2 linked regions of the Paraglaciecola sp. L3A3 genome follow. The protein of the gene in region 1 interacts with the protein of each later gene in a pairwise test. Links are inferred from orthologs where the notes say so. Each region holds a gene or a part of one and is shown on either strand. Other genes may lie near its edges. The genes, in order: GQR87_RS15570 and recJ.

Region 1 (8,146 bases):
GTGTGATTAAAAAAAGCAATATATGCGCCATAAACAAATGGAAAATAATAATCTTAATTAACAATAGGTTAAAAGTTTTTGTCGTAATTAGATGTATGCGAAAATGCGCACATAATGTGCGAATGCACAAAATTAGAACAAGTGAACTAATCAAAAAACACTGTTGATACGTATATAAGTCAATTAAGTCGTTAGCACTAGCACAAGAGTTGATTTTAACGATTATTCCACGGAAACAATATGCCCAATCGAGAACACAAGCATAAGGGGAAAGCGGCTCTACCCCAAAAGCTATGCGCTAACTGCCACAGGCCATTTTACTGGCGTAAAAAATGGCAACGTGATTGGCAGAACGTTATCTATTGTTCAAAACGCTGTTTCAACGAGAAAAGAACGCATGCATCATAAGCAAAATACATTACGCCTTATTTTAGGCGACCAATTGAACGCTTCTCACTCTTGGTTTAAAGAGGTGGATGAAAATTGTACTTATGTCATTGCCGAGTTGCATCAAGAAACCTCTTATGTGACACATCATGTGCAAAAAATTCAGGCTTTTTTTGCCGCTATGACGGCTTTTGCTGACGCTTTAAAAAGCGCAGGGCATCGAGTGTTGCATTTAACCTTAGATGAGACCAAAAAATACACTGATCTTCCCGAACTATTAACAGATTTATTAAAAAATGATGTGCAGCTGTTCGAATATCAGCAACCTGATGAATATCGATTATCTCAGCAACTGACTAAATTTTGCCAACAATTGGCAGGCATAAATATTTTATTCGCTTGTGTTGAATCTGAACATTTTTACTTACCGCATAAAGAATTACCTGAGCATTTTAAAGCTGAAACGAGTCACAGAATGGAGTTTTTTTATCGCTATATGCGCAAGCGTTTTAAGCTACTTGTCGACCAAAACAATAACCCAGATGGCGGTAAGTGGAATTTTGACCAACAAAACCGTAATAAGCTGAAAAAAAAGGATATGTCATTGATTCCTGCTCCATTGGTTTTTAGTCATGATGTGAGCCAGATCAATGAGCGTATTGAACGCCATAAAATCAATACAATGGGGGATGGTGATTCACAATTATTATGGCCAATTAATCGTCAGCAAAGTTTACAATTACTTGATTTCTTTTGCCGTTATTTACTTCCATCATTTGGTACTTTTCAAGACGCAATGACAGGCAATGCCGATGACGCTATTACCCAGAAGCAATGGAGTCTTTATCATTCTAGGCTGTCTTTTTCTTTAAACAGTAAAATGATATCGCCTAAACTTGTGGTTGATACTGTAATTAAACATTATCAAGCCGATGATGCAATTAACCTTGCTCAGGTTGAAGGTTTTATCAGACAAATTGTAGGTTGGCGTGAATTTATTCGTGGCATGTATTGGATTAACATGCCGCAATATCATGCAAAGAATGCGTTACAAGCAAATAACGACTTACCTTCATGGTTTTGGAACGGTGACACAAAAATGAATTGTTTACATCATGCCATCAAACAATCATTACAATATAGTTATGCCCATCACATTCAACGTTTGATGATCACAGGTAACTTTTGTTTACTCACGGGTATTGACCCTGTACAAGTTGATCGCTGGTATTTGGGTATCTATGTCGACGCCATTGAATGGGTTGAATTACCCAACACTCGGGGCATGAGTCAATTTGCCGATGGTGGACTGATTGCGTCCAAAGCGTATGCCGCCAGCGGTAATTATGTGAATAAAATGAGTGATTATTGTCAAAGTTGTCATTATGACGTCAAACAAAAAACCACAGACAATGCTTGCCCCTTAAATAGCCTTTATTGGCACTTTATGGAAAAACACAGCCTGCTATTTGAATCGAATCCTCGACAAGCTATGGTCTATAAAAATTGGCGAAAGCAACCCATAGAGCAACAACAAGCTACGTTAGATAAAGCTAACTATTATTTGCAAAACTTAGAGAAAATTTAACAAATTAAATTAACCTGAGTTCTGGATAAGAAGTATCGTATAATCTGAATTTATCATTACAATTCAATAGCTTAATAATATTCACCCAAATCACCTTACCTGGATGCTTACTCGGTGACGAAATTTTTCGTGTATAGCAATGCGGATTGTCGTACGTAATAACGTGTTATTGCTAGACTCTCCTCCAACGCGGCTAGGCACAAAAAGAGTGTTATCGAGAGGTTCGGCTTATCCAGTATTTAGGTTAAATTAGTAGTCGTTCTAGAAAGAGGTTGCTAATACCTGTTGAAAATACACAGACGAACATTTATTTGCAGGTTCATTTTTTTATTAAATCTTCAAAAAAAGTGAAGCGCTAAACGTTACTTAATAAATTCAGCTTGAGGTATGTGTTGTTTGAGAAAATCCTTTAAGGATTTAAGATGCTTTGCGTCAAACCATAATTCTGGGATTTGTCCTTTTTGTTGGTTAAAAGGCAATTGCACTAAACCTTGTTCTGTATTGCCATCTAAGGCTTTGACTTTATCGAGCACTATTTTTTTGATTTTAACTAAAGGGATTTTATGCTTATTTATGTATAAATCGTGATCTTGAATTTTCAGATGATTAAAGGGGTCTGCTACGCTTTTTCGATTTTGCGGGGTGGGTTTTTCAATCCAGCCAAACTTCAACATCAGGGCGTAGACGAAAAATAACAGACCATAAAAAATCGGTAAACCAGTCTGAAAATCTACCGCTAAATCAAAGCCAACTAAAAGCAAATAGGTGCCGAAAAACAGCGCTGCAAATATTAAAACATTTATAATTCGTTTGTTTCCGTTCATTTTAATCCCGCTCCCTGTCAATATGCTTATTGTTTTGATTTTTGAGATTTTTTTCACCATCACAAAATAAGATAATAGCAGCAAATATGTACATCTTCACTTTTGCTCAAAGCTAATATTTAGTAAATTTCAGCAAATAGTTTTTGTGACTTCAATCTATCTAAGGTTCTTCAGTTTGATACATCAGCTAGCTAGTTAAACTTAAGGCTTGTTGCTTTTCTTAGTAAACTTAGCACTTTTGCCACTGCGGCCTTGGCCTTTACGTTTTTTGGCAAAGCTTTGTGTACCTAAACCAGCTAAGCCTTGGGGTAACACTTGGCGGCTTTGTATGACTAAGTCTTTCAGTTGTTGTTCTAACGGGAGCATTAACTTTTGATATTGGCTAGTGCCTTCACTAATCGCTGTTAATTCGGCTTCCCAACGAGCTGTCATGTCTGGGGAGGTGGCGACGTCGGGTAGGGCGTTAATCAAACTTTTTCCGGTGATGGTTGAGCTAATTGTTTTACCATTACGGATTAAAAATCCTCTCGAAAATAATAGTTCGATAATGCCCGCTCTAGTGGCTTCTGTGCCTAGTCCGTCTGTGTCGCGGAGTATTTTTCGTAATTGTGGGTCGCTAACATGGGCACTAATGCCTGTCATGGCAGCTAATAAAGTGGCGTCTGTGTATGCCTTGGGTGGCGAGGTGTGTTTTTCTAACACTTCTGCCTGTAATGATTTAAGGTTTTGACCAAGGCTTAATTTAGGTAATAGTTGTTGCTCGTCGTTATTATTGCTGTTGGCCTTTGAGCTTTGTTCGTTAGCTTTACTTCGGCCTTGTACGAATATGGATTTCCAGCCTTGATTAATTAGCTCTTTAGCCACAGCCACAAAGAGACCTGCGGCTATCTCTACTTCAACCCGTACTGCGTAAAACTCATGGTGGGGTAAAAACTGGGCTAAGTAGTTTCTGCATATTAAGCTATATACTTTGGCATCATTACCAGACAAGTTATTACTGATTTTTTGGGTGGGTATAATAGCGTGGTGAGCATCGACCTTTTTGTCATTCCAAGCTTTAGACTTTTGGTTTAAATCAAATTGGGTTTGGCTAAACAGATTACCTTGCTGAGCCAAATGTTGGCTATTGGCCATTATGGCGGCATGTACCTCTTTAGCCTGTTTAAAATGGCTTAAGGGTAAATAGCGGCAATCTGAACGAGGGTAAGTAATTAATTTATGTCGTTCGTATAAGCCCTGACACACATCTAATACTTGCTGGGCACTTAAACCAAAGGCTTTGCTGGCATCAATTTGTAATGAAGATAAATTATAGGGCAGGGGAGGCGCCTGTTTTTTGTGCTCTCGCTTAAGGTTTTTAACTTTTGCTGCTTGTTGACTCACTCGGCCTGCCACATTTTGCGCCAGGGCTTGTGACAAATTACGCCCTTGTTCGTCGAGATATTTAGCACAATGTTCACTGGGTTGCCATTTGGCTTTAAAGTGCTCACCTGTCTCGGTTTCGCCTTTTTGGGTTTCGAGCTGGGCCCAAACTTCATAAAAAGGTTTACTAACAAAATCGTCTATGGCTTGGTCTCGGCGCACCACTAAGCCTAATAAAGGGGTTTGTACTCGCCCTACAGACAACACACCTTTGTAGCCGACTTTTTGTCCTTGTAAGGTATAAGCGCGAGTTAAATTGATGCCATATAACCAGTCAGCACGAGATCGGGCTAAAGCTGAGGTAGACAAGGGGATGAAATCTCGGTTGTCACGTAGTTTATTTAGTGATTGTTTGATTGCCGAGGGATTTAAGTCGTTGATCAGTATACGTTGGATGGTATTTTTTTTAGCTCCCTTTACGCCTAAAAAATTGATTACTTCGTCAACTAATAGTTGCCCTTCACGATCAGGATCGCCAGCATGTACTAGCTGATCAGCTTGTTTAACTAAAGTGCGTAATACCCCTAGTTGTTTGGCAGTTTGTTTTTTTATTGCCAGTTGCCAGTGCTGGGGAATAATGGGCAGGTGTTCGTGGCTCCATTTTTTAAACAGAGGGTTGTAAGCTTCGGGTTGTTGTTGTTCGAGTAAATGCCCGACGCACCAGCTGACGGTATCGCCATTGGCAGCACTAATGTAGCCATCACCTTTTTTGTGGGGTTTGGGTAATACATCGGCAATGGCACGGCCTAAGCTGGGTTTTTCAGCAATAAAAAGTCGCATAAAAATATTTTTAGTGTTTTTTTATACAGTAGTCTGTTTTAGACTTTTGAACAAGTAAAATAGACGGCCCCTTAATCCAGTATTTGAAAGTCAGATAACCAATGCTCTAATATCAGCTGCAGTTTAGGTGTTTCTACAGGTTTTGAGATAAAGTCATTCATACCTGCTGCTAGGCACTTGTCTTTGTCACCCCGCATAGTGTTGGCAGTCATGGCAACTATAGGGATATTTTTGTCACGCACTTTGGACTGAGAGGCACGAATACAGCGACTGGCTTCAAAGCCATCCATTATTGGCATCTGGCAATCCATGAACACTAAGTCATAAGGTAAATTCTCTAGTGCCGCTAGCGCTTCTTCGCCATTGGCAGCTAAATCAGAATGTATGCCAAATTGTGCTAGTAAAGATTGGGCGACGATCTGGTTGATCATATTGTCATCTACTACTAACACTCTGGCTTTAAATTGGAGTTTTTTACGGGCTGTGTATGCCGTGACTAATGGACCTTCATCAGAAGTGAGCCCTGCAACCTGCATTAGTGAGTTACGAAGAATGGATTGATCTATGGGTTTGTTGAGGTACGCGCTAAATCCCGCTGTTTTTAATTTTTTGCCATCACCGCGCTGACCTTGAGATGTAAGCATCATTAAATGAGTTTTGGCTAAATCAGGGGTACTTTTGATCATCGCACCTAGTTGTGCTCCATCCATGTCAGGCATTTGCATATCGATTATCGCGATATTAAAAGGGGCGTTGTTATCAATCGCAGCGGTAAGACTTGTGAGTGCGTCTCTGGCATTTTCAACTAGCTCATGTTCCACTTGCCAGTGAGTCAGTAAATGTCCAAGTAATTTACGGTTGGTAAGATTGTCATCTACCACTAATATTTTTTGCCCGTGTAGTTCAGCTTCAGGATGTTCGGATGCTGAAGCGTCAGCGTTTTCAAGATCAAGAGTAAACCAGAAAGTAGAACCTATGCCTTCTATACTGCTAATACCTATGTTTCCGCCCATTAGTTCAACTAATTGTTTACTGATAGCTAGCCCTAGTCCAGTCCCCCCGTGCTTACGGGTGGTACTCCCGTCAGCCTGACTGAAACGTTCAAAAAGCCCACTTTGTTGTTCAGCGCTCAGTCCTATTCCTGTGTCGGTCACTTCAATGATCATTTGAGTACGCGATTCAGTTTGCTGCTGTATGGTGAAATACACTGCTACTTCGCCCTTTTCAGTAAACTTAATGGCGTTACCTACCAAATTGTTGAGTATTTGACGGATACGCCCAGGATCAGCGTTGTACCACTGATTTATCACCGGGTTAGCTGGGCAAATCAATTCCAGCCCTTTTTCGTGGGCACGAACCGCAATGCTGTTGCCGAACTCATTCATCAGCGACCCCATGTCGAAGTCGATGGCTTCCATTTCCAGCATACCGGCTTCTACTTTAGAAAAATCGAGGATATCATTGATGATGACCATCAATGATTTGGCACTGTTTTTCACTACTTTGGCGAAGTTGTACTGTTCTGGGGTGAGTTCTGTGTCTAGCAATAGATTGGTCATACCTATCACCCCATTCATTGGCGTGCGGATTTCGTGACTCATGTTAGCGAGGAATTCACTCTTGGCCAAGCTGGCTTGTTCGGCATTGAGTTTGGCCTTGTTTAGCGCTATTTCGGTTTGGTTACGTTCGGTGATATCACGGGCAATACCCACAAAATGTTTGATATTATCGATTTCAAGTTCACTCACCCCTAACTCCATAGGAAAGGTAGAGCCATTTTTACGTAGGCCGATAAATTCACGACCAATGCCGATAACCTTTTTTTCTCCCGTTGTTACATGGTTACGCAGATAATTATCATGTTCGCTCTGATAAGGTTCAGGCATTAGGATTTTGATATTCTGACCAATCACTTCTTCGTCTGTATAACCAAAAATTTTTCTGGCTGCGGGGTTAAATGATTCGATTATGCCGTGCTCACTGATAGTAATTATGCCATCCACAATATTATCGATGACCGCAGAAAGACGCTTGGTTTTAGCAATAACTTCATTATTCAATAGGGCGGTTGCCTGTTGTTGCTTTTCAACAAAGGTATTGATGCCTTGATATAGGGTAAGAATTTCATCGCTAACGGAGCCAGTGTCAAGACGCACTGTCAAATCACCGCCCTTAAAACGATCACATGCTTGCGCCATTGTTACAACTGGAGTGAGGATTTTTCGTGAAATAAACCAAATGACAAATACAATCGACAATATGCCCATAAGTAAACTGAATATCAATATTTTTTGTAAAGAGGTGGTGATCTCTGAAAATACTAAGTTTTCTGGAATATGAAAGATCAACACCCAATATCGACTTTTATCTAAGGGGGAGAAAAATATTTTCTCAAATCCTTCCAGCTCCTTTTCGTTTTTATCATAGCGTATAAATGAATCCTGATTGAGTATGGTTTTAGCCATAAAAGGTTCATCGGTGCTTAATTTGTAGTCGATGCCCAAGTCAAATCCGAAGGTTTTAGAGGCATCAAGGTGTTTGATATAAAATCCATTTTCATCAACAATTGTTCGTTGTGTGCCATTTATATCAGAAGTTATCCCCGCAAATAATTGTTCGGTCGATAAATTTAATACCATAACCCCAGATACTGTTTCATCGGCCGCAAAAACGGGGGTCGCTATCCTTAATACTGGAGTATGGGGTAATTGAATAGCACCATATTCTCTGTTTAGGTTGACACTAGAGTAATAGGTTTCTCGGTTTTTTAATTTTAGTGTTTCAATTACATAAGCTGTATCGGCTTTATTTTGCAGGTCATTCAGTGTCACTTCATTTATCTGACCATTACCATTGCGCTGAACTCTAACTATTTCTTTACCTGCGGCATCGATGAATCTTAACTGCTGGTATTCAGTATGGTTGGTGATAAAGGCCTTTAAAATGATTGTTAGGCGTTGACGCCATGCTTCTAAGGTATCGCCATTTAGCGGATCTATGCCATTATTAGCACGAGCTCTTATTATGGCTTGGATAGGTGGTGTATCGCTCAAGGATTGTAAGGTTTGATGATGATGTTCTAAGGCGACTTCAATCGTATGCTTAAGTACTGAAGACTTACTTTGCTCTAGCTCCAGAACCTTAG
Region 2 (8,194 bases), 330 kb from region 1 along the record:
TGTTTAAACCATCATCAAAATCATTGAAAGACTTAGCCAAAGCGGCAAAACAAGCCACAGGCGATGCTGATGCCCCTTTGTTACATGAAAATCACGCCAAACCAGTGAGTAGACGTGAGTTTATCGCTCAAGGATTTTGTGCTGGCATGGCTACAGTTACCGCAGGTTCGGCGTTGAATTTATTTTCGGCGAATACTGCTAATGCAAGTTTATCTGCCGATCTAGAAGCACTAAAAGCCCAATGCGGTATTGCCACGCAAGGGGCGGGGAAAATTCCTTTTATTGTGTTTGATTTAGCCGGTGGGGCAAATATTGCGGGGTCGAATGTGCTGGTAGGGGGGCGCGGTGGACAAATGGATTTTTTAAGTACCTCTGGCTATAGCCGCCAAGGCTTACCCGGTGACATGGTGCCGTCTATTGCTAATCCTGATAAAGGACTCAGTGATTTTATTAACTCTGAGTTAGGTTTAGCTTTTCATAGTGATAGTGCTTTTTTACGAGGCATGTTAGAAAAAGTTAGTGTGGGTAATAGAGTCAATATTAACGGTGCAGTGATCCCCGCGCGTTCTGAAAACGATACAGGCAATAATCCCCATAACCCTATGTATGGCATTAATAAAGCAGGCTCTGATGGTTCGCTATTAACTTTAATAGGCTCAAGAAATACTGATTCTGGTGGTAACTCTATGGCACCCACCATGATGATTGACCCTAGTAAACGACCAACAAAAGTGGATAGGCCAACAGATGTGACAGGCTTAGTCGATACCGGTGATTTAATTGGTTTATTATCACAACAAGATTCAGTGGCAGTGATGGAGTCTATCCAGCGTATCAGTGACATGAAACTGAATAAAGTGAATACCAAAGTGACCTCAGACGAAGTGTTAAAAGACTTGGTGCGCTGTGGCTACGTAAAAAGTGCAGACATTGCCGATCGATTTGGTGATCCCAGTGCTCTCGATCCTGTGCAAGATATCGAAATAGTCGGGGATGGCGGGATATTTAGCCAAGAAGAATTTGATAGTGATGGTGAGTACAGAAAAACCGCTGCAGTAATGAAGTTAGTGATGAATGGTTTAGCGGGGGCAGGCACCATTACTATGGGCGGATTTGACTATCACACCGGTGATCGTTCAACCGGTGAAGTACGAGATCTAAGAGCTGGCCGCTGTATGGGCGCTTGTTTAGAATATGCAGCCCGATTAGGTGTGCCTTTAATGATGTATGTATGTTCTGATGGTTCGGTCGCCAGTAATGGCATGATTGACAATAGTGTGAATGGACGAGGCAAGGGCGTTTGGACCGGCGATAACTCCTCTACCGCTGCTTCATTCTTTATGGTTTACAACCCGAATGGCACGCCTGAACTTATGGGCGGCACCCCAGAACTCCAAGCCATGCAACAGCAAATTGGTTATATGCGTCGTGATGGCTCGGTAGAAACTGCTTCTACCCCTGCAGCCAATAACGTCAACTTACTGGTAGAAACCGTTATCTTGAATTATATGGCACTACATGGCGAACAAGGTCAATTTGCTAATTTGTTTCCTACCAATGGTTTAGGTAATAGCACCTTGATGGATAGCCTCACTGCCTTTCAACCTATAGTAAATGGCACGATTTAGGGTTTAGTACTAAGCCCGCCCCGTAAGGCATGACTTCGTCATTTATGCGCTGCGCGCACGGGGCATGGCTTCGCCACCAAAGCATTCGCTTCGCTTACCGTCATCCATGACGCTTTTGATGCGGCATCCCTGCCGCACCAGTTACTCTTTTTCAACAGCAAAAAAGAGTAACCAGAAAACGCCGCGCTTCGACCAAGTTCTATTACCTGCGCTACTTGCCTAATAGAGGTCGCAAAGAAGTTAGAACTAAATTCAAAGCAGTCATATACACTTCCCTGATGATCGGCACCCAACCTCAACATCCATGTTGAGCTGTTCAAGCTGGCGGAGCTTCGCTCCTAAATAATCAGCTTTCACCCATGTCATTTTCCTCTATTAGTCTGCGTTGCTCGGTGAACTTGGAGTCGCGGGGAAATTAAAAGCATCGGCTACGCCGACAAAGTCAAAAGCATGTGCTTCGCACACAGAGAAAAGCAGTAGATAGAAACTAGCAGATAGATTGAAGTGAAATAAAAAAATAAACACTTAAAGTTGTTGCTATCGTTGCAAAAACAGCATAACTGTCGTCCTTCCGGTGGGCTTTTGAGCTGAAATCCATTCTTTTGATTTTTAGTTCCGCATATTCGCAAGATCAAGGTGTTTACCCATATTTCGTCATGAATTAATTTTTGAACGGTCAAAAAATTAAATTATACAGATACTTAGAAAGTATGTTAAAAATAGAGAAAATTAATACGCTGCTTATCCCGTGTTTAAGCACGGGATAAGCAGGCTGATAAACTGTACAAAGGAAAGTTATGCAACGAATTCAAAGCATAGATTTAATGCGCTTAATTGCTATTTTAAGTGTGATAATTATACATACAACACCTTTTGATTCTTCTTCACATGATACTTTCTATTACTTGAAAATTATTTCTAACCAATTATCTAAATTTGCGGTCCCATTCTTTTTTATTATTTCGGGGTATTTTTTCCATATTAAATACCTTAAAACTAATTTGGATACAGCATCAGTTTTTGTAATCAAAAGGTTATTGATATTATTCATTTTTTGGTGTTTTTTTTATTTAATTCCTTGGAATGGGTCTATTCTGTTTGAAAATTTAATATCTAGATTTCAAACTAATCCATATAATACAATTCTAGAAGGAACTCAGATTCATTTATGGTTTCTGGTTTCATTAATCCTTTCTATTGCTATAAGTAATATATTTATTAGATTAAATCACAAACACTCTTTTTATTTACTCTCTGTATTTTCATTTTTATTATTTATTTTTGGTGTTATTGCCGGTAGTTGGTCTAAAACACCAATAGGGATTGATATTAACTTTAATACAAGGAATGGCCCTTTTTTTAGTACAATATTTTTTGTAACGGGCTTAGTTATTTCAAAGTTTAAAAATAAAGATAATTTTTTTAAACTTGGAGGAGTGTTACTTTTAATTGGTGCTTCTTTACAGATATCGGAATCATATTTTTTATATAAAAAATACAACGTTTTTTTTACTAATACAGATTATGTTTTTAGTACTTATATATTTGCGCTTGGTTTTTCGCTTTTAGCGTTATCTAATTCACCAAAACTATCTTCAAAATTAAGTGGGTTTGGTGTTTACACTCTTGGAGTTTATGCTGTTCATTTTTCTTTAATTTCTATGTTATCAAGTATCGATGCTCAAATAGATCATCTACTTTGGGAGGTTACGTACCCTTTTATTGTTTTATTAATTTCTTTAATTATAGCTATATTATTCAGCAAAATTAAGTTTATGAGACGTTTTTTTACATAATCGGGTAGCCGGATGCCAGAGCCCAGGGCGTTTCACTTCGGATAGTGCAGCGCAATCCAACCATCACGGAATCGATAAGGTGACGTCTGTGTACTAAAAACTGAATGTCTGCAATTGCACAGTGTCGATTGTGTTTTGTTTTTTCTGCCTTATGCTGCTTCGTTCAGCTCCACGCTGACTTTATCTGATTTTCATGTTTTCCTCTGTGCAGCAAAGCCTCTGTGCCCTCTGTGGGTTATATTCTTTTATCTTTGGCTTTTGATTTTACTGATCTATTCAGCTTCATTCTGCCTTTTCAAAGCACCAAATCTTTTGAATAATGCATTTTTCGTTGGTTATCCATAATGATGGCGTCATATCCTGGGGTGCGATTGATGAGGTCTATACCGTCTTTCACTCCTAGCACAAACACCGCGGTGGATAGGCCGTCATTCAAGGTGCTGCGTTTACCTATAATCGATACACTTTGTACTTGGTATGCTGACTTACCTGTTTTAGGTGAGAGGATATGATGATATCGCACACCATCTTGTTCGAAGTAACGTTCGTAATCGCCGCTGGTGGAAATGGCGGTATTGATTAAAGGAAGCGTTACTGCTTGGCGCTCTTTGTTGCGTGGATCTCGAATACCTACATGCCATGGTCGGCCAAGCCTATCCCCTAATAATTTGGTATCGCCACCTGCTGTGACTAACGCATGTTGAATCCCTAGATTTTTTAATAACTCGATGCTGGTGTCCACCACATGACCTTTGGCAATCCCCCCTAGATCGATTTTTACATCAGTATGATTGAAGTAAACACTAGTATTTGCTGGATCTAACTGGATATGTTTATAACTGATTGCTGATAAGGCTTTATCTATATCTTGTTGAGTGGGTTTATGCTTTTTTTGATAGTGATACAAAAATCCTACACTGGCGAAGGTAATATCAAATGCCCCTTGGGTTTCAGCTGACAGGCCCACTGAAAGTTGTAATAAATCGAACATTTCTTGTGATATTTTTACCGGCTGATGTGCGGCTAATCGATTAATTTTTGATAACTCGCTGCTATCGATATAGGGGCTCATTAATTGATTTATGCGCTGCATTTCTGTAAACACTGTTTGAATAGCATGAGTACCTAATTCAGGTTGTTCTGCCCATACTTCTACATGAATATTGGTGCCCATAATAGTCGCATTTTCTGTGTGCCATTCGGCTTGCGCTGATGCAGTGATAAAACAACAGGCAAAAAATATAATAAACAGTTTCATACATGGGCCTAAGGTGATTGTTAGGTGATAGCTTAACCTTAGTTATCAAAATTTTCGATTGGTTTTGAAATGTAAGATAGGGATGAAAAATTGGCAAACAAATAACAGCCTTAGGATCGTTGTAACCTTCTGTTACTTTCTGTAACTTTAAACCTTTGGTTTACTCTCGCTATTCCGTTAAACTGATGTCTAATTATTGTTAGAACATGAAATTATTTGGCCTGTTTAAGGTCTTATTCTTATTAGACTTATATTTAGGAAAATTATGAACAGTGTAAAAGTCTTATCGATAGGTGTTGTCGGTATGTTGATCCTCGCTACTTTTGTTATTTCACTTGACCGAGCTATTGCTGCGGTTGCTAGCACAAGTGCTCCAGTAACGGCTAAGGCAAATAATAATCAAGCGCTAGATTATACTCAAGTAGGGGATAAAATTAGACGTTCGTTACAGTTAAATGTTAGCTCTGTTGCAGAATCACCAGTGCAAGGTTTATTACAAGTCATGACTGAGAAGGGTTTATTTTACGTGAGCCAAGATGGTAGTTACTTCATGCAAGGACGTATTTTTAATCTTGATGAAGGGATGCGTAATGAAACAGAAGCTGCATTATCTGGCGCTCGTTTGTCTGGATTAGAAACCTTTAAAGATAATGTGATCGAATATAAAGCAGATAAAGAAAAGTATGTGGTGAATGTATTTACCGATATTACCTGTGGATATTGTCGTAAATTACATAATCAAATGGCAGAATATAATGATTTAGGTATTACTGTGCGTTATTTAGCCTTTCCTCGAGCGGGTCTAGGTGGGCAGTCTTATCACGACATGGTTTCAGTTTGGTGTGCAGCCAACCCACAAAAAGCAATGGATGACGCTAAAGCAGGTTCACAAGTGGCAGCTAAAAATTGTGATTCAAAAGTGGCTGAGCAATATGCATTTGGTCAAAGTATGGGCGTCAATGGCACGCCAAATATAGTGATGCCTGATGGTTCTGTTATACCTGGTTACCAACCACCAGAGCAATTAGAAGAAGCGTTAAAAGCCATCATGTAATTTTTATTGTCCGCTTGGGTTTGTCCAAGCGGCTTCACTCTATGCATACGGAATGATTTTATGCCAGCTGTGCAAATTAGCCGCAGAATCCACAAAAATGCCGACCATCTACCTCATTCAATTCACCCAAGATTAAGACAAATATATGCCGACAGAGGCGTAGAAAACGCCGAACAATTGAGTCGTAGTGCCCAAGCATTATTGCATTATCAATTGTTGAGCGGCATCGACCAAGCTGTTGAATTATTATGTCAAGCCATAGCTGAAAACAAAAAAATAATGATAGTGGGCGACTTTGATGCTGATGGCGCTACCAGCACAGCACTGAGTATTTTGGCGTTACGTGGTATGGGGGCCAATAATTGTGATTTTTTGGTGCCTAACCGATTCGATTTTGGTTATGGTTTAAGCCCTGAAATTGTCGAAGTGGCCGCGTCACAACAGTCTGAAGTTTTAGTGACTGTCGACAATGGAATTAGTTGTTTTGCTGGTGTTGAAAAAGCTAAGGCTTTGGGAATGACAGTAATTATTACCGATCATCATTTAGCCGCTGAAACTTTGCCTAACGCTGATGCTATTGTGAATCCTAATCAACCGGGTTGTGATTTTTTATCGAAAAATTTAGCCGGTGTTGGAGTGGCATTCTATTTAATGCTGGCTTTAAGAGCCAAATTAAAAGCCAATGCTTGGTTTGTAAACAAACAAATTCCGATGCCTAACTTAGCTGATCTTTTAGATTTAGTCTCTTTAGGCACAGTGGCCGATGTGGTGCCCCTTGATGAAAATAATCGTATCTTAGTGCATCAAGGATTACAGCGTATCCGTAGTGATAAATGTCGACCTGGGATCCAAGCTATTTTAGAAGTCGCGGGCAAAGACAAAAGTCGTCTGGTGGCCTCTGATTTAGGTTTTGTCGTGGGGCCAAGACTTAATGCTGCTGGGCGTTTAGATGATATGTCTTTGGGGATAGAATGCTTATTGACTGATGACTCAGGCAGAGCCAGACAGATAGCGGTGCAGCTCGATAGTCTCAATCGAGAAAGACGAGAAATTGAAAGTTCGATGCAACAAGAAGCTGTAAAGGCTCTTGATTCGTTAAACATTGAATCCGCTAATTTACCTTATGGCTTGGTGTTATACCAAGCTGATTATCACCAAGGGGTGATTGGTATTTTGGCTGGGCGTATCAAAGATAAATATCACAGACCGACTATTGCGTTTGCTCATCAAGATGATGAAACCTTAAAAGGTTCGGCTCGTTCTATTCCTGGTTTACATATTCGTGATTTATTAGAAGAGTTGAATAGCCGTTATCCTGATGTAATAGGTAAATTTGGTGGTCATGCTATGGCGGCTGGTTTAAGTTTGCCGCTGAAAAACTTAGAGGCATTTCAACGAGTTTTTAATCAAATTGCGGAAGAAAGTTTGCGAGATAAACCTCTAGCTGGCGAGTTGATTTCTGACGGAGAATTGCAGGCGGCCGATTTTACTTTGGCTTTTGCGCAAACCTTAAAAAGTGCAGGACCATGGGGCCAAGGTTTTCCTGAGCCACTGTTCGATGGTGATTTTCAGCTAATGGAACAAAAAATAGTGGGCGTTAAACATCTAAAAATGATGGTTAAACACCCAAGTGGATTATTGTTTGATGCTATTGCTTTTAATATTGACCCCGATATTTGGCCTAATCCAAGATGTTCTACTGTGAATTTGGCTTATAAGTTAGATATCAACGAATTTCGCGGCAGAACCAACTTACAGCTTATGGTTGAAGGTTTGATCCCAGTTTAATTTTTACACTCGCAGTTTATATATTTATGAAGTTAGCGAAAAGTGCTAAACTTGTTTTTTTCAGCTAACTCTAAAGTGGCCATGGCAAAAAAATCTGATGTAGAAAAATTGCTCGATAAACACGATAACCTCACTCACTCTGAAGAGATGACTGTGGTATCACATGTTCAACGCAAAGATGACGATTGGTTTATGAATACCTTATTGGTAGAAGGCACTGATGTACCTTTCAAATTCCGCCGTCGAAAAGTCTACAAAAATCTAACGGGTGCGCGGGTGAATTTGACTTATTACCCTATGACCGAAGAAATTGCGGGCATGGAGTTTGAAGCAATGAAAGTGGTACGCATAAAAGTTAGCTAGCTCACAACTCAATCTATTTTTCAGGTAAATCCTTTGGTTCCACAGCAGTTAAATGGTTTTTTGTTACATAGACGTGAGTATCGAGAAACCAGTTATTTAACTGACTTTTTTACTGCGGAACTTGGAAAAATAAGTGCCGTGGTGAAAGGTGTTCGTGGTAATAAGGGCGATAAAAAAAGTTTATTGCAATCGTTCCAGCCTTTGTTAATCAGTATTTCTGGAAAACACGAATTGCGTAACTTGAATCAACTTGAATCGAGTGCAAGTATGTTTCGTTTAGCTGGCCATCATTTATTTTCGGCTATGT

The links.
Region 2: the proteins of GQR87_RS15570 (region 1) and recJ interact in binary tests that used the Escherichia coli proteins (3 or more experiments, as listed by UniProt). The link is inferred for Paraglaciecola sp. L3A3 from one-to-one orthologs.

The regions. Positions count from the first base shown.
Region 1 is NZ_CP047023.1:3,744,639-3,752,784, reverse strand. Bases 2,502-5,441 are described here. They hold GQR87_RS15570 (DNA topoisomerase III), read right to left. Parts: upstream 5,002-5,441; coding sequence 3,001-5,001; downstream 2,502-3,000. Other genes in these bases: GQR87_RS15565 (response regulator), read right to left, coding at 5,073-5,441; GQR87_RS15575 (hypothetical protein), read right to left, coding at 2,502-2,862. Also shown: GQR87_RS15585 (DUF2256 domain-containing protein), read left to right, coding at 241-408; GQR87_RS15580 (cryptochrome/photolyase family protein), read left to right, coding at 398-1,975; more of GQR87_RS15575, read right to left, coding at 2,338-2,501; more of GQR87_RS15565, read right to left, coding at 5,442-8,146.
Region 2 is NZ_CP047023.1:4,077,522-4,085,715, reverse strand. Bases 5,177-8,164 are described here. They hold recJ (single-stranded-DNA-specific exonuclease RecJ), read left to right. Parts: upstream 5,177-5,805; coding sequence 5,806-7,524; downstream 7,525-8,164. Other genes in these bases: recO (DNA repair protein RecO), read left to right, coding at 7,921-8,164; GQR87_RS16970 (hypothetical protein), read left to right, coding at 7,606-7,887; dsbC (bifunctional protein-disulfide isomerase/oxidoreductase DsbC), read left to right, coding at 5,177-5,736. In the rest of the region: GQR87_RS16995 (general secretion pathway protein GspF), read left to right, coding at 1-1,628; GQR87_RS16990 (acyltransferase), read left to right, coding at 2,426-3,424; GQR87_RS16985 (FAD:protein FMN transferase), read right to left, coding at 3,720-4,682; more of dsbC, read left to right, coding at 4,987-5,176; more of recO, read left to right, coding at 8,165-8,194. UniProt on the Escherichia coli protein: Single-stranded-DNA-specific exonuclease.